DNA from 3 places in the Tardiphaga sp. genome. Region 1 is predicted to be linked to each of the others. Evidence: predicted binding sites of a transcription regulator. Region 1 holds the regulator's gene; each other region holds the start of a gene.

The links. Region 1 encodes PhoB, which activates phosphate uptake and scavenging genes when phosphate is short. Its sites were predicted from a motif close to TGTCATNNANCTGTCAT; they were not measured.
Region 2: the regulator PhoB is predicted to act here: its motif matches at 5,384-5,400, upstream of ACEK02_RS29900 (DUF47 domain-containing protein).
Region 3: the regulator PhoB is predicted to act here: its motif matches at 2,450-2,466, upstream of ACEK02_RS06585 (RNA degradosome polyphosphate kinase).

The regions. Positions count from the first base shown of each region.
Region 1 covers NZ_JBGMOE010000090.1:77,691-84,918, forward strand. Annotated here, with positions in the region: gene pstC (phosphate ABC transporter permease subunit PstC) at 1-905, shown strand, start outside; gene pstA (phosphate ABC transporter permease PstA) at 909-1,754, shown strand; gene pstB (phosphate ABC transporter ATP-binding protein PstB) at 1,751-2,575, shown strand; gene phoU (phosphate signaling complex protein PhoU) at 2,604-3,317, shown strand; gene phoB (phosphate regulon transcriptional regulator PhoB) at 3,409-4,113, shown strand; gene ACEK02_RS13960 (GcrA family cell cycle regulator) at 4,238-4,747, opposite strand; gene ACEK02_RS13965 (aspartate aminotransferase family protein) at 5,194-6,432, shown strand; gene argF (ornithine carbamoyltransferase) at 6,432-7,228, shown strand, end outside.
Region 2 covers NZ_JBGMOE010000218.1:694-7,921, reverse strand. Annotated here, with positions in the region: gene ACEK02_RS29930 (ABC transporter ATP-binding protein) at 1-440, shown strand, start outside; gene ACEK02_RS29925 (ABC transporter substrate-binding protein) at 512-1,732, shown strand; gene ACEK02_RS29920 (ABC transporter substrate-binding protein) at 1,784-3,004, shown strand; gene ACEK02_RS29915 (branched-chain amino acid ABC transporter permease) at 3,071-3,946, shown strand; gene ACEK02_RS29910 (branched-chain amino acid ABC transporter permease) at 3,948-4,916, shown strand; partial or broken gene ACEK02_RS29905 (methyltransferase) at 4,924-5,238, shown strand; gene ACEK02_RS29900 (DUF47 domain-containing protein) at 5,455-6,099, shown strand; gene ACEK02_RS29895 (anion permease) at 6,114-7,130, shown strand.
Region 3 covers NZ_JBGMOE010000044.1:109,292-116,519, reverse strand. Annotated here, with positions in the region: gene purM (phosphoribosylformylglycinamidine cyclo-ligase) at 1-937, opposite strand, end outside; gene ACEK02_RS06595 (CDP-alcohol phosphatidyltransferase family protein) at 1,106-1,660, shown strand; gene ACEK02_RS06590 (chromosomal replication initiator DnaA) at 1,707-2,384, shown strand; gene ACEK02_RS06585 (RNA degradosome polyphosphate kinase) at 2,538-4,739, shown strand; gene ppx (exopolyphosphatase) at 4,752-6,257, shown strand; gene ACEK02_RS06575 (fumarylacetoacetate hydrolase family protein) at 6,393-7,228, opposite strand, start outside.

The DNA of each region.
Region 1 (7,228 bases):
CGTTCTATTGGATCACGCGCATCTCGGCGCTGTCCGTTCTGTTCATTCTCGGCGGCATCATCCTCTCGCTCATCGCCGGCGCATGGCCAGCGCTCCACGAATTCGGCTTCTCGTTCCTGACCACGCAGCGCTGGGCTCCGTCGGCTGATCCGCCGGTCCTTGGTGCGCTGGGCCCGATCTACGGCACCCTGATCACGTCGGTAATTGCCATGGCGATCGCGATTCCGGTCGGTCTCGGCATCGCGATCTTCCTCACCGAACTGTGCCCGCAATGGCTGCGTCGTCCCATCGGCATGGCGGTCGAACTGCTCGCGGGCATTCCGTCGATCATCTACGGCATGTGGGGCTTCTTCGTGCTCGGCCCGTTCCTGGCCAACCATTTCCAGCCGTTCCTGATCTCGACCTTCGAAGGCGTGCCTGTGCTCGGCACCATTTTCGCCGGTCCGCCGTCCTATCTCTCGCTGTTCAACGCCGCGCTGATCCTCGCCATCATGGTGCTGCCCTTCATCACCTCGATCTCGGTCGATGTGTTCAAGACGGTGCCACCGGTGCTCAAGGAAGCGGCCTACGGCGTCGGCTGCACCACCTGGGAAGTCGTTCGGAACGTCGTCATCCCCTACACCCGCGTTGGTGTGATCGGCGGCATCATGCTGGCGCTCGGCCGCGCACTCGGTGAGACGATGGCGGTGACCTTCATCATCGGCAACTCGTTCCGCATCACCGGTTCACTGTTCGGTCCAGGCACCACGATCTCGGCGGCGATCGCCTCGGAATTCGCGGAGAGCGACGGGTTGCATCAGTCCGGCCTCATCCTGCTCGGCCTGCTGCTGTTCGTGCTCACCTTCATGGTGCTTTCGGCCGCGCGTCTGATGCTGATGCGGCTTGAAAAGAAGGCGGGGAACTAAGTCATGAACCCGATTTACGCATCCCGCCGTCGCAACGACACGATTGTCCGCGGCCTCTGCATGGGTGCCGCCCTGTTCGGCGTCACCTGGCTCGCGCTGATCCTGTTCACGCTGTTCTATAACGGTCTCGCCGGCATCAGCCTGCAGATCTTCACCCAGAACACGCCGCCGCCCGGCTCCATGGAAGGCGGCCTGCTCAATGCCATCGTCGGTTCGGTCATCATGACTGTGATCGGCGTCGGCATCGGAGCGCCGCTCGGCCTGTTTGCTGGCACCTACCTCGCTGAATATGGCAAGCACGACAAGCTGACCTCGGTGATCCGCTTCATCAACGACGTGTTGTTGTCGGCCCCGTCCATCATCATCGGCCTTTTCGTCTATGGCGCGGTGGTGGTTCCGATGGGTGGCTTCTCGGCTCTCGCCGGTTCGCTGGCCCTCGCCGTGATCGTCATCCCTGTCGTGGTCCGTACCACCGAAGACATGCTCGGCCTCGTACCCAACCCGCTGCGTGAAGCGGCATCGGCGCTCGGCCTGCCGCGCTCCCTGGTCATCAAGCGGATCGCCTATCGTGCAGCCCGGGCCGGTCTGATCACCGGCGTGCTGCTGGCGACGGCGCGGGTCGCCGGTGAAACGGCGCCGCTGCTGTTCACCGCGCTGAGCAACCAGTTCTTCAGCCTCGATCTCACCAAGACGATGGCCAACCTGCCGGTGACCATCAACAACTTCGTGCAGAGCCCCTACGAATATTGGAAGCAGCTCGCCTGGAGCGGTGCCCTGATCATCACCTTGACCGTACTTGCCCTTAACATTGGCGCACGCATTCTCGGCGCCGAGAGGACAGCAAAATGAGTGAGCTTTCTGTGTCGTCTGGCGTTCCCTCCGTCTCGATGCCGCCGCCGGTCCTGCAGGGCGAGACCCGTCCCAAGGTCACCGTGCGCGACCTGAACTTCTATTACGGCGAACACCATGCCCTGAAGAAGATCAACCTGACGCTGATGGCGAACCGCGTGACCGCGTTCATCGGCCCGTCGGGCTGCGGCAAGTCCACGCTGCTGCGCATTTTCAACCGCATGTATGATCTGTATCCCGGCCAGCGCGCCGAAGGTCAGCTCATGCTCGATAACCAGAACATTCTGGATCCGAAGCTCGACCTCAACCTGCTGCGTGCCCGCGTCGGCATGGTATTTCAGAAGCCGACCCCGTTCCCGATGACGATTTACGAAAACATCGCCTTCGGTATCCGCCTCTATGAAAAGATCTCCAAGTCGGAGATGGACATCCGCGTCGAGAAGGCGCTTCGTGGCGGTGCGCTCTGGAACGAAGTCAAGGACAAGCTCAACGCGTCGGGCCTCAGCCTGTCGGGTGGTCAGCAACAGCGTCTGTGCATCGCGCGCACCATCGCGGTTCGGCCGGAAGTGATCCTGTTCGACGAGCCGTGCTCGGCGCTGGATCCCATCTCGACCGCGAAGATCGAGGAGCTGATCGACGAGTTGAAGGATCAGTACACGATCGCGATCGTGACCCATAACATGCAGCAAGCCGCCCGCGTCTCCGATACCACGGCCTTCATGTATCTCGGCGAACTGATCGAGTTCGATCAGACCAACAAGATCTTCACGTCGCCGACCGATCGCCGTACCCAGGATTACATCACCGGCCGCTTCGGCTGACGCGACATGTTCGCGGGAGGATTTAGAGATGGCTTTTGAACACACCACCAAGGCATTCGACGACGATCTGCAGGAGCTGACCCGTCTCGTTGCCGAGATGGGCGGCCTCGCTGAACGGCAGATCGTCGAATCCGTCGATGCGCTGATCCGCCGGGACGTCGCACTCGGCGCCCGCGTCGTCGCCGCCGATGCCGAGATCGACCAGTTGCAGCGCACGATCGAGGAACGTGCCGTGCTGACCATCGCCAAGCGCCAGCCCATGGCTGTCGACCTGCGCGAGATCGTCGGCGCGCTGCGCGTCGCCACCGATCTGGAGCGGATCGGCGATCTCTCCAAGAACATCGGCAAGCGCGTCAATGCACTCGACAGCGACTTCCACCCGCTGAAGCTGATCCGCGGTCTCGAGCACATGACCGACCTCGTGACCACCCAGGTCAAGTCGGTGCTCGACGCCTATGCCGCGCACGATCTGCCGGCAGCCATGACGGTGTGGAAGGGCGACGAGGAAATCGACGCCATCTGCACCTCGCTGTTCCGCGAACTCCTCACTTACATGATGGAAGATCCGCGCAACATCTCGTTCTGTATCCACCTGATGTTCTGCGCCAAGAACATCGAGCGGATCGGTGACCACGCCACCAATATCGCGGAAACCGTGTTCTACATGATCGAGGGTCAGCAGATGGTCGACAAGCGCCCGAAGGGCGACATGACCAACTTCGCGAATACGCCGACGGCCTGACGCATGATCCGGAAAAGGGGAAGCCGGTCTTCCGCCGGGTTCATGATCTGAGGCTTGTCGGACGTCACTGAGGGTATTGATCAATATGGCAATGAACGCGCGCATTTTAGTGGTTGAAGACGAGGAAGCACTCACGACGCTCCTGCGCTACAACCTCGATGCCGAGGGCTACGACGTTGAAACCGTAGCTCGCGGCGACGATGCCGACACCCGCTTGAAGGAGCGTGTACCGGATCTCGTGGTGCTCGACTGGATGCTGCCGGGTCTGTCCGGCATCGAACTGTGCCGCCGCTTGCGTGCGCGGCCCGAAACCAAGGCACTGCCGATCATCATGCTGACGGCGCGTGGCGAGGAGAGCGAGCGTGTTCGCGGTCTTGCCACCGGTGCCGACGACTACATCGTCAAGCCATTCTCGGTGCCGGAACTCCTGGCGCGTGTGAAGGGTCTGCTGCGGCGTGCCGCGCCGGAGCGTCTCGCCACCGTGCTCGCTTTCGGCGATATCGAACTCGACCGCGACAAGCGCCGCGTCGTGCGGTCCAGCCGTCCGATCGATCTCGGTCCGACCGAATATCGCCTGCTGGAGTTCTTCCTGGAACATCCGGGTCGCGTATTCAGCCGAGAGCAGTTGCTCGACAGCGTCTGGGGCCGTGACATCTATATCGATGAGCGCACTGTCGACGTGCATATCGGTCGCCTGCGCAAGCTGCTCAATCCCGCCGGTGAGCCGGATCCGATCCGAACCGTGCGCGGTGCCGGCTACGCACTGGATGACCGCTTCGACAAGGCGGCGGAGTAGGTCTCTCTTCCTTCTCCCCGCCCGGCGAAGCGAGGCTTCGCTAGGCGGGGTGAGGCAAGCAAGTGCCAACGAAAAATGCCCGGCATCGCTGCCGGGCATTTTCATTTGGCTTGATACGTCCGGTTCAGCGCGTCGGCTTCGGCACGGCGCGACGGCGGTCACTGGCCGGCTGATAGGCGATGCGCGAGTGATGTGCGCAATAGGGAGCGCCGGCCAGCGCCTTGCCGCCGCAGAAGTAGAATTCGGGGCTCGACGGATCGCCGATCGGCCAATGGCAGGTGGCTTCGTTGAGTTCGACCAGCGACAGGCGCTGGCTGATCGGCACGATATTGTCATAGGCGATCGGGTCGGGCTCGGCCTCGACTTCGTAATTATGGGCCAATGCCGTGTTGCCGCGGGCCATCGGGCGGGCGACACGCACCATCTGCTGTGCCGGGCGCGCCTTGCGCTGCCGCGGAGCTGCCGAGGAGGGGCTCTTGGCGCGGCCGGACAGGCCGAGGCGGTGAACCTTGCCGATGACAGCGTTGCGGGTCACGTTACCGAGTTCCGCAGCAATCTGGCTGGCGGAGAGGCCGCCTTCCCAGAGTTTCTTCAACTGTTCGACGCGATCGTCGGTCCATGTCATTACCGTCATCGCCATTTTCCCTTCGTGAGCGCCAGCCTGACCGGGCAGCGCTGCGAGTTGAGACTTCAAAAATCCCTGCGGTCAGAATCCTTTAGCGCTCACCGGGCGCGAATTTCGCGTCCGGCTTTTACGCCGCACTGGATGTGTCAAAAGGATCTACCGCCGCACGAGATGTCGTATCCGACGAGGCAAAAGCTACAATATGCCGTGACTCACGCGCAAGAGTCGGGCATGCCGCGTCCACATGCTTCTGCAAACAAAGCAGCAAAATCGGCTTTTTCTGCGACTCCGTGTGACTCGAAAGCCGCAGTGCGCGGTTGACAGTCCTCGCAGCACACCTAGAATAATGCCCACGTGCCGCCCGAGAAGGGCGGCACGTTTCGTTTCTAGGGTCCGTTGTTCGATTTCGCACAGTTGTCATCGACGCGGACGCAGTCTTTTCGATCGGATCGGTTATGACCAACAACGCAACGTCCTCGCCCCTCTCTCAGGCTCACTTGCTGCCTGTTTTCGCGCGTGCGGATGTCGCTTTCGAGCGCGGTGAAGGCGCCTGGCTGATTGGAACCGATGGCGAGCGCTATCTCGATTTTACCAGCGGCGTTGCTGTCAACGCTCTCGGTCATGCCCATCCGCATATGGTTGCCGCGTTGCAGGAGCAGGCCACCAAGCTCTGGCACATGTCGAACCTGTTCAAGAGCCCGGACGGTGAACGCCTCGCCGCCAGGCTGTGCGAACAAAGCTTTGCCGACTTCGTGTTCTTCGCCAATTCGGGCGCGGAAGCGATGGAATGCGCGATCAAGGTGACCCGGCACTATCATTTCTCCAAGGGCCATCCCGAGCGCACCCGCATCATCACCTTTGAAGGCGCGTTCCATGGCCGGACGCTTGGCACGCTGGCTGCGACTGGCGCCGCCAAATATCTCGAAGGCTATGGTGCGCCGCTCGACGGTTTCGACCAGGTGCCGCTTGGCGATATCGAAGCGGTGAAGAAGGCGATCGGTCCGAACACCGCCGGCATTCTTATCGAGCCGCTGCAGGGCGAGGGCGGCGTGCGTGCGCCGAGCAACGCGTTCTTCGGCGCGCTGCGCGAACTCTGCGACAAGAACGGCATCCTGCTGATCTTCGACGAAGTGCAGACCGGCATGGGCCGCACCGGCGAACTGTTCGCCTATCAGCGTATCGGTGTGACGCCGGATGTCATGTCGCTCGCAAAAGCGCTCGGCGGCGGTTTCCCGATCGGCGCGTGCCTCGTCACGGCGGAAGCGGCTGAAGGCATGGCGCCCGGCTCCCATGGTTCGACCTTTGGCGGCAATCCGCTGGCGGTGGCCGCGGCGAATTCCGTGCTCGATATCATGCTGAAGCCCGGCTTCTTCGACCATGTGAAGAAGATGTCGTTGCTGCTGAAACAGAAACTCGCGGGCGTGGTCGACAGCCATCCGGACGTGCTCAGCGAAGTGCGCGGCGAAGGTCTGCTGATCGGCCTCAAGGCGGTGGTGCCGGCGGGCGATCTCGTGGCCGCATTGCGCGATGCGAAGCTGCTGACCGTCGGCGCCGGCGACAATGTCGTGCGCTTCCTGCCGCCGCTGATCGTCAGCGAGTCCGAGATCGAGCAGGCCGTGCAGCGGCTGGAGCAGGCCTGCGTGGCCCTCGGCTCATCCGCCAGGACATCTGCAAAGACGCAGGGAGCCGTGTGATGAGCACGTCACCGCGGCATTTCCTCGATCTCACGGCCGTACCGGCCGCCGAGTTGCGCAACATCATGAATGCAGCAGCCGCCATGAAGGCGAGGCTGAAGGGCCGGGACGGCTCCAATGCCGAGCCCGATCGTCCGCTCAAGAACAAGACGCTGGCGATGATCTTCGAGAAGCCCTCGACGCGCACCCGCGTATCGTTCGAAGTGGGCATGCGTCAGCTCGGCGGCGAGGTCGTGATGCTCACCGGCGCCGAAATGCAGCTCGGTCGCGGCGAGACCATTGCCGATACCGCGCGCGTGCTGTCGCGCTTCGTCGACATCATCATGATCCGCATTCTCAATCATGACTCGCTGATGGAACTCGCGGAAAATGCGACGGTGCCGGTCATCAACGGCCTGACGCGCTTCTCGCATCCCTGCCAGGTGATGGCGGATGTGATGACCTATGAGGAGCATCGCGGCCCGATCAAGGGGCGCACCGTGGCCTGGACCGGCGATGACAACAATGTGCTGATGTCGTGGGCCCATGCGGCCGAGCGCTTCCAGTTCAAGCTCAACATCGCGACGCCGCCGCAACTGTCGCCGAAGAAGCCGTTCAAGGACTGGGTCAAGGCGACCAATGCGCCGATCACGTTCAGCGACGATCCCGATGCGATGGTGAAGGGTGTCGATTGCGTCGTCACCGACACCTGGGTGTCGATGGGCGACAAGGACGGCGAGACCCGCCACAACCTGCTGAAACCCTATCAGGTCAATGCGCGCCTGATGTCGCTGGCCAAACCCGATGCACTGTTCAT
Region 2 (7,228 bases), on a different contig from region 1:
GTGGCATCTTTTCCAGCCTCGACGTCAAAGAGAACCTGATGCTGCCGCCGACGATCCGGCCGGGCGGGTTGTCGCTGGATCAGATCTTCGAGCTGTTTCCGAACCTGAAAGAGCGTCTCAACAGCCAAGGCACCAAGCTCTCCGGCGGCGAGCAGCAGATGCTGGCGATCGGCCGTATCCTGCGCACGGGTGCGCGCTTCCTGATGCTGGACGAGCCGACCGAGGGTCTGGCGCCGGTCATCATCCAGCAGATCGGCCACACCATCGCGCGGCTGAAGTCGGAAGGCTTCACCATCCTTCTGGTCGAACAGAACTTCCGTTTCGCGGCCACGGTGGCGGATCGCTACTACATCGTCGAACACGGCAAGATCATCGATGGTTTCGCCAATTCCGAGCTCTCGGCGAACATGGACAAGCTTCATACGTATCTCGGCGTCTAATTATCGAATAACGGACCGAGCCAACGGTCCGACGATAGACACAACCATCAATGCGGGTAGGGAAGCACAGAATGAAGAAAGCCGTTTCGACGTCGCTGCTGGGTTTCGCGCTGATGATGAGCGCAAGCTCTCTTGCGTTCGCCCAGGACAAGACCGCCAAGATCGGCGTGCTGAACGACCAGTCGGGCCTCTATGCCGACGTCACCGGTGTCGGGTCGACGCTGGCCGCGCAGATGGCCGTCGAGGATTCCGGCCTGGCCGCCAAGGGATGGAAGATCGAGGTCGTCACCGGCGATCACCAGAACAAGCCGGATGTCGGCGTCAATATCGCGCGCCAGTGGTTCGACCGCGACAAGGTCGATGTGATTGTTGACGTCCCGACCTCTTCCGTCGGCCTCGCTGTCAACAACGTCGTCAAGGAGAAGAACGGCGTTTATCTGAATTCCGGCTCCGGCACGTCCGATCTCTCCAACGCGCAGTGCTCACCCAACACCATTCACTGGGCCTATGACACCTATCAGCTCGCCAACGGCACCGGCACAGCGCTGACCAAGGCTGGCGGCAATACCTGGTTCTTCCTCACGGCAGACTATGCTTTCGGCACCGCGTTGGAGCGTGACACCACCAATGCCGTGACCGCGATCGGCGGCAAGGTGATCGGCAGCGTGCGTCCGCCACTGAATACGCCGGACTTCTCGTCGTTCCTGCTGCAGGCCCAGGCGTCGAAGGCCAAGGTCATCGGTCTGGCAAATGCCGGCGGTGACACCATCAACGCGATCAAGCAGGCGTCGGAATTCGGCATCGTCAAAGGTGGCCAGAAACTCGCGGGCCTGCTGATGTTCGTCTCGGATATCCACGCGCTCGGCCTGCCGGTGGCGCAGGGCCTGAACTTTACCGAGACCTTCTACTGGGATCTCAACGACGGCACCCGTGCGTTCTCCAAGCGGTTTCAGGAGCGCATGAAGAACAAGAGCATGCCGACCACCGTGCATGCCGGCGTCTATTCGTCATTGATCCACTACTTCAAGACGCTCGATGCCATGGGCGGAAATTCGCATGATGGCCTCAAGATCGTCGACAAGATGAAGGCGACCCCGACCGACGACATCATCTTCGGCAAGGGGACGATCCAGCCGAACGGCCGCAAGCTGCACCCGGCCTATCTGTTCGAGGTCAAGAAGCCCGAAGAGTCGAAAGGACCTTGGGATTACTACAAGCTGGTGGCAACCATTCCCGCCGACCAAGCCTTTACGCCACTCGACAAGAGCAGCTGTCCGCTCCTGAAGAAGTAAGTAAACCTTCGCGCCTTTTCATGTTGTTGAATTGTCTATTGTGAGGAAGTCATGAGAAATACGATCTCTACTGCACTTCTCGGCACGGCGCTTTCGCTGGCCATGGCTGGCATCGCCATGGCCCAGGACAAGACCGTCAAGATCGGCGCACTCAGCGATCAGTCCGGTCTCTATGCCGATCTCGGCGGCCCGGGCTCGACCCTGGCTGCGCAGATGGCGGCGGAGGACTCCGGTCTGATGGCCAAGGGCTGGAAGATCGACATCATCTCCGGCGATCACCAGAACAAGCCGGACATCGGCTCCAACATCGCGCGGCAGTGGTTCGACGTCGACAAGGTCGACACCATCGTCGACGTGCCGAATTCCGGCGTGGCGCTGGCGGTGAACAACATCGTCAAGGAGAAGAACGGCGTCTACATCAATTCGGGTGCCGCGACGTCGGATCTCACCAATGCACAGTGTTCGCCGAATACCGTGCACTGGACCTATGACACCTACATGCTCGCGCATTCGACCGGGCAGGCGATGGTGAAGGCCGGCGGCGACAGCTGGTTCTTCCTGACCGCCGACTACGCCTTTGGTGCCGCGCTTGAGCGCGATACCTCGGAAGTCGTCAAATCCTCGGGCGGCAAGGTGGTCGGGGGCGTCAAGCATCCGCTCAACACCGCGGACTTCTCCTCCTTCCTGCTGCAGGCGCAGTCGTCGAAGGCGAAGGTCATCGGTCTGGCCAATGCCGGCGGCGACACCACCAACTCGATCAAACAGGCGGCTGAATTCGGGATCGCCAAAGGCGGTCAGAAGCTCGCGGCATTGCTGCTGTTCATCACGGACGTCAAGGCGATAGGTCTCGAAACCGCGCAGGGCCTCAGTTTCACCGAGACCTTCTACTGGGACCTCAACGACAAGACCCGCGACTTCTCCAAGAAATTCGCGGCGCGCATGAAGAACGGCGCTCCGCCGTCGATGGTGCAGGCGGGCGTGTATGCCGGCCTGATCCATTACTTCAAGGCGCTGGAAGCGCTCGGCGGCAATCCGCATGACGGCGCCAAGGTTGTTGCCAAGATGAAGGAATTGCCGACCGACGATCCGCTGTTCGGGCAGGGCAAGATCGAAGCCAATGGCCGCAAGATTCACCCGGGCTATCTGTTCGAAGTGAAAAAGCCGTCGGAATCGAAGGCGCCGTGGGATTTCTACAAGCTTGCCGGTACAGTGCCAGCCGATCAGGCCTTTACACCGATCGAGAAGAGCACCTGTGCGCTGCTGAAGAAATAAGATCGTTGGCCCGGCGGCGTCACGCTGCCGGGCCAATACTTTCCTGCGATAAGAGTTGAGAACAACATGTCGATCAATCTACAGGCCCTGTCTGCGCAATTGCTGGTCGGACTCATCAACGGCTCGTTCTATGCGCTGTTAAGTCTCGGCCTCGCCGTGATCTTCGGCATGCTGAACATCATCAATTTCGCCCATGGCGCCGTCTATATGATGGGCGCCTTCGCGGCATACTTCCTGCTCAATCTGGCCGGCATCGGCTACTGGCCGGCGCTGATCCTGGCGCCGCTGGCGGTCGGCCTGTTCGGCATGGTGATGGAACGCACCATGCTGAAATGGATTGCCAATCTCGACCATCTCTACGGCCTGCTGCTGACCTTCGGTCTGGCGCTGATCATCCAGGGCGTGTTCCAGAACTATTTCGGCTCGTCGGGTCTGCCTTATGCCATCCCTGATCAGCTCAAGGGCGGCATGAATCTCGGCTTCATGTTCCTGCCGATCTATCGCGGCTGGGTCGTCATCTTCTCGCTGGTGGTCTGTATCGCAACCTGGTTCCTGATCGAGCGCACGCGGCTCGGCGCCTATTTGCGCGCCGCCACCGAAAATCCGACGCTGGTCCGTGCCTTCGGCATCAACGTGCCGCTGATGATCACGCTGACCTATGGCCTCGGCGTCGGCCTGGCCGCGCTCGCCGGCGTGCTGTCGGCGCCGATCAACCAGGTGCGCCCGCTGATGGGCGCGGACCTGATCATCGTCGTGTTCGCCGTCGTCGTGATCGGCGGCATGGGCTCGATCATGGGATCCATCATCACCGGTTTCACCCTCGGCATCATCGAGGGTCTCACCAAGTATTTTTACCCCGAGGCCTCCAATACCGTCGTTTTCGTGCTGATGGTGCTGGTGCTCCTTGTGAAACCATCCGGACTGACGGGACGGGCTGCCTGATATGACAACGATCACCGAAAACGCGATTCCCGCACCCCGCCGCACCGTCAGGGACGAGATGGTCGCCTTTGCGATCATGACCGCGCTGTTGCTGGTCGTGCCGCTCACCGGCGTCTATCCGTTCTTCGTGATGCAGGCGCTGTGCTTTGCGCTGCTCGCCTGCGCGTTCAATCTCCTGATCGGCTATGGCGGTCTGTTGTCCTTCGGCCACGCGATGTTCCTCGGCACCGCCGGCTACTGCACCGCGCATGCCCTGAAAGTGTGGGGCCTGGCGCCCGAGCTCGGCATCGTCGTCGGTGTCGTCGCGGCCGCCGCGCTGTCAGTCGTCACGGGCCTCATCGCCATCCGCCGTCAGGGCATCTACTTCGCCATGATCACGCTGGCGCTGTCGCAGCTGCTGTTCTTCGTCTATCTGCAGACGCCGTTCACCCACGGTGAAGACGGCATCCAGGGCATTCCGCAGGGCACGCTGTTCGGCCTGTTCAATCTCTCGAAGCCGATCACGCTGTATTACGTGATCCTGGCCGGCTTCACGCTGGGCTTCCTGATCATCTATCGCGCCATCAACTCTCCATTCGGCGAGGTGCTGAAGGCGATTCGCGAGAACGAGCCGCGTGCGGTGTCGCTGGGCTACAAGACCGACCAGTACAAGCTGCTGGCCTATATCCTGTCGGGTACGCTGGCAGGCTTCGCGGGCTCGCTGAAGGTGTTTGTGGCGCAGAACGCCTCGCTCACCGACGTGCACTGGACCATGTCCGGCGAGATCGTGCTGATCACGCTGGTCGGCGGCCTCGGCACGCTGTTCGGGCCGGTGGTTGGCGCCTTCGTCATCATCGCCATGCAGCAATATCTCGCCGGCTTCGGCCAGTGGGTGACGGTGATCCAGGGCGTGATCTTCGTGGTCTGCGTGCTGACCTTCCGCCGCGGCGTCATCGGCGAAATCGCGCATTACTTCAAGCGGTCGCTGTAGTTCACCATTGTCATACTTCTCCGATCCGGAGGCAGTGGCACGCTATGCAGAAGGCCCGGTGCGGCAGGTGCCGGGCTTCCTCGGCCTGCTGCAGATGGCGGGTATTCTCCTCGCGGAACGGGCACCGGATGATGCCCATGTGCTCGTGCTTGGCGCGGGCGGCGGGCTGGAGCTGAAGGCATTCGCCGAGACACAGTCCGGATGGCGCTTTTGCGGCGTCGATCCATCGGCCGAGATGCTGGGACTGGCCGGGCGCACGCTGGGTCCGCTCGCATCGCGCGTCGACCTCCATGAGGGCTATATCGACGGCGCGCCCGACGGGGCGCAGCACGAACGGCGAAATCGCCTGTGAATTCAATCATTCGCTCTAAATCCGGGCACTGCCTCAGGAAAAGCAGGCTGTCATAAAGCGGTGGATGACCGGGTCTAGAAGGTGTGCGATTGCTCGCCTTGGCCGGAAATGCTTTATGACGTCCGTGTGACGGGAGCCGCGAGCCGGGTCCGGTCCCTGCGTTTTCCCGAAGACCTGGATGATCCTATGCTGCGCTGGTTCCGCTCCTTTCTGCCCCGGGAGGAGAGGTTTTTCGACCTGTTCGCCCGTCACTCCGTGACGGTGGTGCATGGCGCGGAAGCGCTGGCGGGGATGATGGAAGGCGGCGATGAGACGCCGGTCTATTGCCAGCGCGTCAACCAGTTCGAGAATGACGCTGACGCCATCACCCGCGAGGTGCTGACCGCCGTCCGCCGCACCTTCATCACGCCGTTCGACCGCGTCGACATCAAGAACCTCATCACCGCGATGGACGACTCCATCGACCAGATGCAGCAGACGGCGAAGGCTGTGATGCTGTTCGAGGTGCGCCAGTTCGAGCCGCCGATGCGCGAGATCGGCATCCTCCTGGTGGAATGCGCCAACCTTGTGGGCCGCGCCGTGCCGCTGATGAGCGCCATCGGCGACAATGTCGGCCTGCTTACCGCGATCACCGAGGAGGTCGGCAAGCTCGAGGGCCGCGTCGACGATCTGCACGATATCGGTCTCAAGGAGCTCTATCTCAAGCACCGCGATGCCAACGCCATGGATTTCGTGGTCGGCGCCGAGATCTACAAGCACCTTGAAAAGGTGGCCGACCGCTTCGACGACGTTGCGAACGAGATCAACAGCATCGTTATCGAACAAGTATAGGGCAGGGCTATCAGGTGGACGCCACGCTCGCCTTTCCGGTGCTGATCGGCCTCATCGCCATCGCACTGCTGTTCGACTTTCTCAACGGCCTGCATGACGCTGCCAATTCGATCGCGACGATCGTCTCGACCCGCGTGCTGCGGCCGCAATATGCGGTGCTGTGGGCGGCGTTCTTCAACTTCATCGCTTTTCTGGTGTTCGGCCTGCATGTCGCCAACACCATCGGCACCGGGATCATCGAGCCCAGCGTCATCGATCCCGCGGTGATCTTCGCGGCCCTGATGGGCGCCATCGTCTGGAACGTGATCACCTGGGGGCTCGGCATTCCCTCGAGTTCGTCGCATGCGCTGATCGGCGGTTTGCTGGGGGCGGGCGTCGCGAAAGCGGGACTGTCCGCCGCGCTGTGGAGCGGGTTGACCAAGGCGTTGCTCGCCATCGTGCTGTCGCCGCTCGTGGGGTTCCTGCTGGCGCTGGTGCTGGTGGCTATCGTGTCATGGGCTTCGGTGCGCTCGACGCCGTTCGCCGTGGACCGCGCGTTCCGCATCCTGCAATTCGTTTCGGCCTCGCTTTACTCGCTGGGGCATGGCGGCAACGACGCGCAGAAGACCATGGGCATCATCGCGGTGCTTTTATATTCGCAGGGCCATCTCGGCACCGAGTTCTCGGTACCGTTCTGGGTGGTGCTGTCATGTCAGGCGGCGATGGCGCTGGGCACGCTGATGGGCGGCTGGCGCATCGTCCGGACCATGGGCCTGCGCATCACCAAGCTGACGCCGATGCAGGGCTTCTGCGCCGAGACCGGCGGCGCGGCGACGTTGTTCGCCGCGACGTTCCTGGGCGTGCCGGTGTCGACGACGCATACGATCACCGGCGCCATCGTCGGCGTCGGCGCGGCGCGTCGGGTGTCAGCGGTACGCTGGAATGTGGCGAGTTCGATCGTCTATGCCTGGGTCATCACGATCCCGGCCGCGGCGATTGTCGCCGCCGCGACCTGGTGGATCGTGAAGCTGCTGCATCTGAGCTTTATTTGACAAGACGCAGTCATTCCGGGGACGGATCGACGCCGTAGGCGGCGGGACGGAGCCCCGAAGCCCCATATGAGCCGTAGGATGGGTTTCGCTGCGCTCTC
Region 3 (7,228 bases), on a different contig from region 1:
CGATGGCGATCATGCCGACGCCGCAGTTGAAGGTGCGCAGCAGTTCGAGTTCGGCGATGTCGCCTTCGGCAGCCAGCCACTTGAACACCGGCAGAACGGTGAGGGCGGGCAGGTCGATGCGAACGCCGAGGTTCTTCGGCAGCACGCGCGGGATGTTGTCGGTGAAGCCGCCGCCGGTGATATGGGCGAGGCCCTTCACGGCACCGGTCTCGCGGATCGCGCGCAAGCAGGATTTCACATAGAGCCGGGTCGGGGTCAGCAGCGCACCGCCCAACGTCATCACCGGCGAGAACGGGGCCTTGTCGGCATAGGACAGACCTGTGCGCGCGACGATCTTGCGGACCAGCGAGAAGCCGTTGGAGTGGACGCCGGAGGAGGCCATGCCGATCACGGCATCGCCGGGGGCAATGTCCTTGGTCGGCAGCAGTGTGCCGCGCTCGGCAGCGCCGACCGAGAAGCCGGCGAGGTCGTAGTCGCCGTCCTTGTAGAGACCGGGCATCTCGGCGGTCTCGCCGCCGATGAGGGCACAGCCAGACTCGCGGCAGCCTTCGGCAATGCCGGCAACGATCGAGGCGGCGGCTTCCGGGTCGAGCTTGCCGCAAGCAAAATAGTCGAGGAAGAACAGCGGCTCGGCGCCCTGGACGACGAGATCATTGACCGACATGGCGACGAGGTCGATGCCGATGCCGTTATGGACGCCGGCCTCGATGGCGATCTTCACCTTGGTGCCGACGCCGTCTGTGGCAGCGACGAGAACAGGGTCCTTGAAGCCGGCGGCCTTGAGGTCGAACAGCCCGCCGAAGCCACCGATCTCGGCGTCAGCGCCGGCACGGGCGGTTGCGCGAACCATCGGCTTGATGAGGTCCACCAGACGGTTGCCGGCATCAATATCGACGCCCGCGTCCGCGTAAGTGAGGCCTTTTTTCTTGTCGGTCATGCCGGGTATCCTGGCGAAGCTGCGAAACTGTGTATTTTCGGCTGGTTACGTCGGAATCCCCGCCTGCGCAATGGCTCGTAAACGCTATCCCGATTACTATGTAGCCGGTAAGCCGGTCGGAGCTCCCAAGCTCGGATTGCGAAACAGGCCGGAGCCGGGAAGCGCCGCGTGAGTATCCCCAATTTAATCACCCTCGGGCGCATTCTGCTGGTGCCCGTGATCGTCTGGGCGATTGCGTCGAGCCAGATGGAGGTCGCCTTTGCAATCTTCGTGATTGCCGGGGTCAGCGATGCAATCGATGGTTTTCTTGCCAAGCGCTTCAACATGGCCAGCGAACTCGGTGCGCTGCTTGATCCTTTGGCCGACAAGGCGCTGCTGGTCTCGATCTACGTGTCCCTGGGGATATGGGGGGCAGTTCCGCGCTGGATCGTGATTCTCGTAGTGTCGCGGGATATCATGATCGTCGGCGCCGTCATTGTGTCGTGGTTGTTTGGCAAACCGATGCCGATGAAGCCGCTGATGGTATCGAAGCTCAATACGGTGGCGCAGGTGGCCTTCGCAGCCCTGGTCCTTGCCGCCCTCGGATTTGGTTTCAAATCCTCGCCTTACGATTTGATTTTGATGGGTTTTGTGACCGTCTTGACGTTGCTCTCTGTGTCCTTTTATCTCGTCGAGTGGATGCGACACATGAGCACCATCGAACCCGGCCAAGAGCCCCAGTAACCAGTATTTCGTGACATTCGCCGGCGCAGCCGGCAGGAGTATTTGCGTGGTCGCCCGCGTCCAACCCCGTCAATTGGCGTTCGCGCTGCCCCATGCGGAGAGCCTGTCCCGCGACAACTTCCTTGAGGGCCCGGCCAATGCCGAGGCGCTGGGGTTGATCGACTGTTGGCCCGACTGGCCGAACCGGGTGATGCTGCTAGTGGGCCCCGAGGGCTCCGGCAAGAGCCATCTGGCGGCGATCTGGGCCGAGGAGGCCGGGGCGCGCTCCACCATGGCGCACAGTCTGACTGCCGCGACGGTTCCGGCCGAGCTGGTGACCAACGCGCTGGTGGTGGAGGATCTCAACGCCGGCACTTTCGATGAGCGGGCGATGTTCCATCTGCTGAATCTGGCACGTCAGGACAACGCCTATGTGCTGATCACGGCTCGGGTCGCCCCCGCCGCGATGGAGGTCGAATTGCGCGATCTGCGGTCGCGGCTTCGGGCAATCCCGGTGGTCAATCTGATGCCGCCGGATGACGGGCTGTTTCGGGCGCTAATCGTGAAATTCTGCGCCGACCGCCAGCTCAGCATCGATGAGGGGGTGGTCAGCTATGTCGCCAGCCGCATCGAGCGCACATTCGCCGCCGCCCGCAATACCGTGGAATTGCTGGATAGCGAGGCGCTTCGGCTCGGCCGCCCGGTAACGCGCGCATTGGCCGCGGAACTGCTTCGCGACGCCTGACTTAGCCTTTGAACTCACGAAGCGCGTCAAACCATGCTTGACGGCGAAGCGGGCTGGTTCCTCAATGTCATTGAAGTGTCACGCGATTGACGCAATGTCCGCTGTGATTTGCCGGCACTATAGCGCTGCTTGAACTGGATGGATTGCTGTCTCATGGACTCTGCAGAAGAGATTGTTATTGAAGAGAAAAAGGGTGAAGCGAAACCGGCAGAGGTGGTCGCATCAGGTCCCGAGCGCTTCATCAATCGCGAACTGTCCTGGCTGCACTTCAATCGTCGCGTCCTTGAGGAGTCCGTTAATCCGGGCCATCCGGCGCTAGAGCGGGTCCGCTTCCTGTCGATTTCCGCAAACAACCTTGATGAATTCTTCATGGTCCGTGTCGCCGGCATCAAGGCGCAGGTCCGCGAGGGAATCAGCGAGCGCAGCCCGGACGGCCTGACCCCGGCCGAGCAACTGGTGCTGATCAACAGCGCGGTCTCCAAGCTCGGTAGCGACCAGCAGGCGATCTGGCGCGACCAGCGCGGCATGCTGGCCGATGTCGGAATCGTGCTGCTCGACGGCAAGGAGGTCAGCAAGGCCGACCGGACCTGGATCGAGGATCATTTCCTCCACAATATTTTCCCGCTGCTGACGCCGTTGGCGATCGACCCGGCGCATCCGTTCCCGTTCATCCCCAGCCTCGGCTTCACCATCGCGCTGCATCTGTCGCGGGTGTCCGACGGGAAGACGATGAACGCGCTGATCCGCATGCCCGGCAAGATCGATCGCTTTATCCGCCTGCCGACCCCCGGCAAGGATGGCGCGGTTCGCCTGATCACGCTGGAGCAGGCCACAGGCCTGTTCATCGCGCGGCTGTTTCCGGGTTACACCGTGCAGGGGCAGGGTGCTTTCCGCATCATCCGTGACAGCGAACTTGAAGTCGAAGAAGAGGCCGAGGATCTGGTCCGGCTGTTCGAGACGGCGCTCAAGCGTCGGCGCAGGGGATCGGTGATCCGGCTCGAAATCGAAGCCAGCATGCCGGCCGAACTGCGTGCCTTCGTGCAGCGCGCGCTGGCTACGTCTGACGACGAAATCCTGCTGGTCGATGGCATCCTCGCCATGAACGAGGTCTCGCAGCTCACGCGCCTCGATCGGCCCGATCTGGAATTCGTGCCCTATGTGCCGCGCCACCCGGAACGCGTCCGCGACCATGGCGGTGATATCTTCGCGGCGATCCGCCAGAAGGATCTCATCGTCCATCATCCCTATGAGTCCTTCGACGTCGTCGTGCAGTTCCTGCAGCAGGCCGCGCGCGATCCGGACGTCGTTGCGATCAAGCAGACGCTGTATCGGACCTCCAACAACTCGCCGATCGTGCGCACGCTGGTCGAAGCTGCGGAAGCCGGCAAGTCGGTGACAGCGCTCGTCGAACTGCGTGCGCGGTTCGACGAAGAGGCCAATATCCGCTGGGCGCGCGATCTCGAGCGCGCCGGTGTCCAGGTAGTCTACGGTTTCCTCGAATTGAAGACTCATGCGAAACTGTCGCTTGTGGTGCGCCGCGAGGGCGGCTCGCTCACGACCTATGTCCACACCGGCACCGGCAACTATCATCCGGTCACCGCGCGCATCTACACCGATCTGTCATATTTTACGTCCGACCCGATCATCGGCCGCGATGCCGCTCGCGTGTTCAACTACATCACCGGCTATGCTGAGCCGAGCGACATCGAGAAGATGGCCGTGTCGCCGCTGACCTTGCGTGGACGTATGCTCGAACACATCCGCGGTGAGGCCGCGTTTGCCCGCAACGGCAAGCCCGGTGCGATCTGGCTCAAGATGAATTCGCTGGTCGATCCCGAAATCATCGACGCGCTCTATGAGGCGTCGAATGCCGGCGTATCGGTCGAACTGGTCGTGCGTGGTATTTGCTGTTTGCGACCTGGGGTCCCCGGCCTGTCCGAGAACATTCGCGTCAAGTCAATCATCGGCCGCTTCCTCGAACACGGTCGAATCTACTGCTTCGGCATGGGCTATGGCCTGCCGAGCCCGAAGGCGGCGGTATATATCTCGTCGGCCGACATGATGCCGCGCAATCTGGATCGCCGTGTCGAGGTTCTGTGTCCACTACAGAACCCCACGGTGCATACCCAGGTGCTTGAGCAGATCATGGTGGCCAATTTGAAGGACACGGAACAGAGCTGGCAATTGTTGCCGGATGGATCGTCAACGCGTATGAAGGCAGCGAAGGGCGAGGAACCCTTCAATGTGCACAATTACTTCATGACGAATCCGAGTCTGTCTGGCCGTGGAAAGTCGCTTGAGAAATCATCCCCGCGCCGGCTCACCCGCCGTTCGGAGCGTCACCAATCCTCGTAAGGAACCAGCAGCGTGGTAGCGCGTGTCAATCAACGCGCGACCAGCGTCGCCGTCATCGATATTGGCTCCAACTCGGTGCGTCTCGTTGTCTACGAGACGCTGACGCGAAGCCTTGTCACGCTTTTCAATGAAAAGGCGCTGTGCGGTCTCGGCCGCGAAGTGCAGAGCACCGGGCTGCTGGCCAAGGATGCCGTCGACAAGGCGCTGACGGCCCTTCGGCGCTTCCATGCGCTGTGCAGGGTCATGAAGGTTGGTCGCGTCTATGCGATCGCAACCGCTGCGGCGCGCGATGCGAGCAATGGACCTGCATTCATTGCAGCAGCGGAAAAAATCTGTGGCTGCGAGATCCAGATCATATCGGGGCCACGCGAAGCGAAGCTCTCGGCGCTGGGCGTGATTTCGGGTGTGCACAAACCCGACGGCCTTGTCGGCGATCTCGGGGGCGGTTCGCTCGAATTGATCGATGTCAAAGGCAATGCGGTTCGGCAGGGCGTGACGCTGCCGCTCGGTAGTCTCGCATTGCAGGATGCCTCACAGAAATCACCGAAGAAGGCCGAACGCATCGTCAGGCTGGCGCTGGCTGACGTCGCGCAACTCAAGGCGGGCGTGGGCCGAAATTTCTATGCGGTCGGCGGTACCTGGCGTGCATTGGCGCGGCTGCACATCATCCAGAGCGGCTACCCGCTTCGTGTGATGCATGGCTATTCGATCCCGGCCAATGAGGCGCTCGATTTCGTACGCCGCTTGCGCCGGCTCGCAACAGCCAACATTCTCGCCAATATCGAAGCCATCGCAGAACAGCGCCAGCCGCTGCTGGTCTACGCCGCACTCGTACTTGAATATGTCATTCGCACTGCCAAGCCGAAAACCATCGTGTTCTCGACCTATGGCGTCCGTGAAGGCTTGCTGTACGAAATGCTGCCGCAAGCGCAGCGTATGCAAGACGGTCTGGTCGGCGCCGCGCAGACCATGAACGAGTTGTTGTCGCGTTCGGCGCGCCACGCGCAGGAGCTGAGTGAGTGGAGTGATCGGTTCGTCCGTGTTGCCAAGCTCAAAGAGACCGACGAGGATCGTCGGCTACGCCGGGTGGCATGTCTGTTGTCTGATATCGGCTGGCGCGTCCATCCGGATCATCGCGGCGAGCAGACGCTCAGTCTGATCACTAACGGCAATTTCGGTTCGGTCGATCATCACGGCCGCGCGTTTCTCGCGCTCTGTGTGTACTACCGCTACGCAGGATTCAGCACCGAGAACGAGCCCCCGGAGCTGGTCCGCTCGCTTGTCTCGCCGGCACAGGTTGAACGTGCGCGCTTGCTCGGTGCGCTGTTCAGGGTCGCGCATCTCATTTCGGCGGCGCGGCCGGGCGTGCTGCCCGCCACGCATTTCGCCACCAAGGATCGCAAGATGATGCTCGTCTTCGAGCATCGCATGGTCGATCTCGTCGCCGATCGTGTCGGCAGCCGCTTCAAGCAGCTGGCGCGACTGGTCGGGAAGTCCGGTTCGATCGTCAGGCGATAGCCACCGCCGCTCATTCTGAATGATGCTACTGATTGCAGCGCGGCGCTCCCATCGCCGGTGCGCGTCTGACGAGTTTGAGCGCCCGTGCTGCTTCGCCGAACAATTTGCGGAGCCACCTACGTGCAGGGCGCCGAGTTACTGACTGACGCGATTTTCCAGCGTGCCGATCGCCTCAATCTGACATTTCACCACATCACCGGCCTTGAGCGGCTGCGGTGGCGTCATGGCGTAGCCGACGCCAGAGGGCGTACCGGTCGCAATGACGTCGCCAGGCTCCAGGGTCATGCCAAGGGAGAGATCGTGGATGATCCGCGCGATCGGGAAAATCATGTGTTTGGTGTTGGAGTTCTGACGCAGGTCGCCATTCACCGTCAGCGAGATGTCGAGGGCCTGCGGGTCCGGGATATCGTCGCGGTGCACGACCCAAGGTCCCATCGGACAACTGCCGTCGAGGCCTTTACCCTTGAACCACTGGTCGTGACGGCGCTGCAGGTCGCGGCCGGTCACGTCGTTGATGATGGTGTAACCGAAGATATGGTCGAGCGCATCGTCCATGGAAATATTGACGCCGCGACGGCCGATCACCACGGCCAGTTCGACCTCATAGTCGAGCACCTCGGTGATCCCGGCATGCAGCGGAATATTGGCGCCGGGACCGATCACCGCAGTTGGCGGCTTGGTGAAGATCTGCGGATACTCCGGCAGCTTCACCTCGGTGCCGCGCGCACGGTACCCCTCTTTGACGTGCTCGATATAGTTTCTGCCGACGCAGAAGACATTCTTGCGCGGTGAGGGGATCGGCGCCAGCAGTGTCGCATCTGCCGCGCTGATGACTGCATTCGGCAACTCGCCGCTGTCAGCTGAGGCGACCAGTCGCTCTGCAATCTTCAGTCCAACGTCACCCGCCTCGATCAAGGCAATCAGATCCTTGAACGCGCCATCGCCCGCTGCTGCTTTCGCCAGATCGAGGA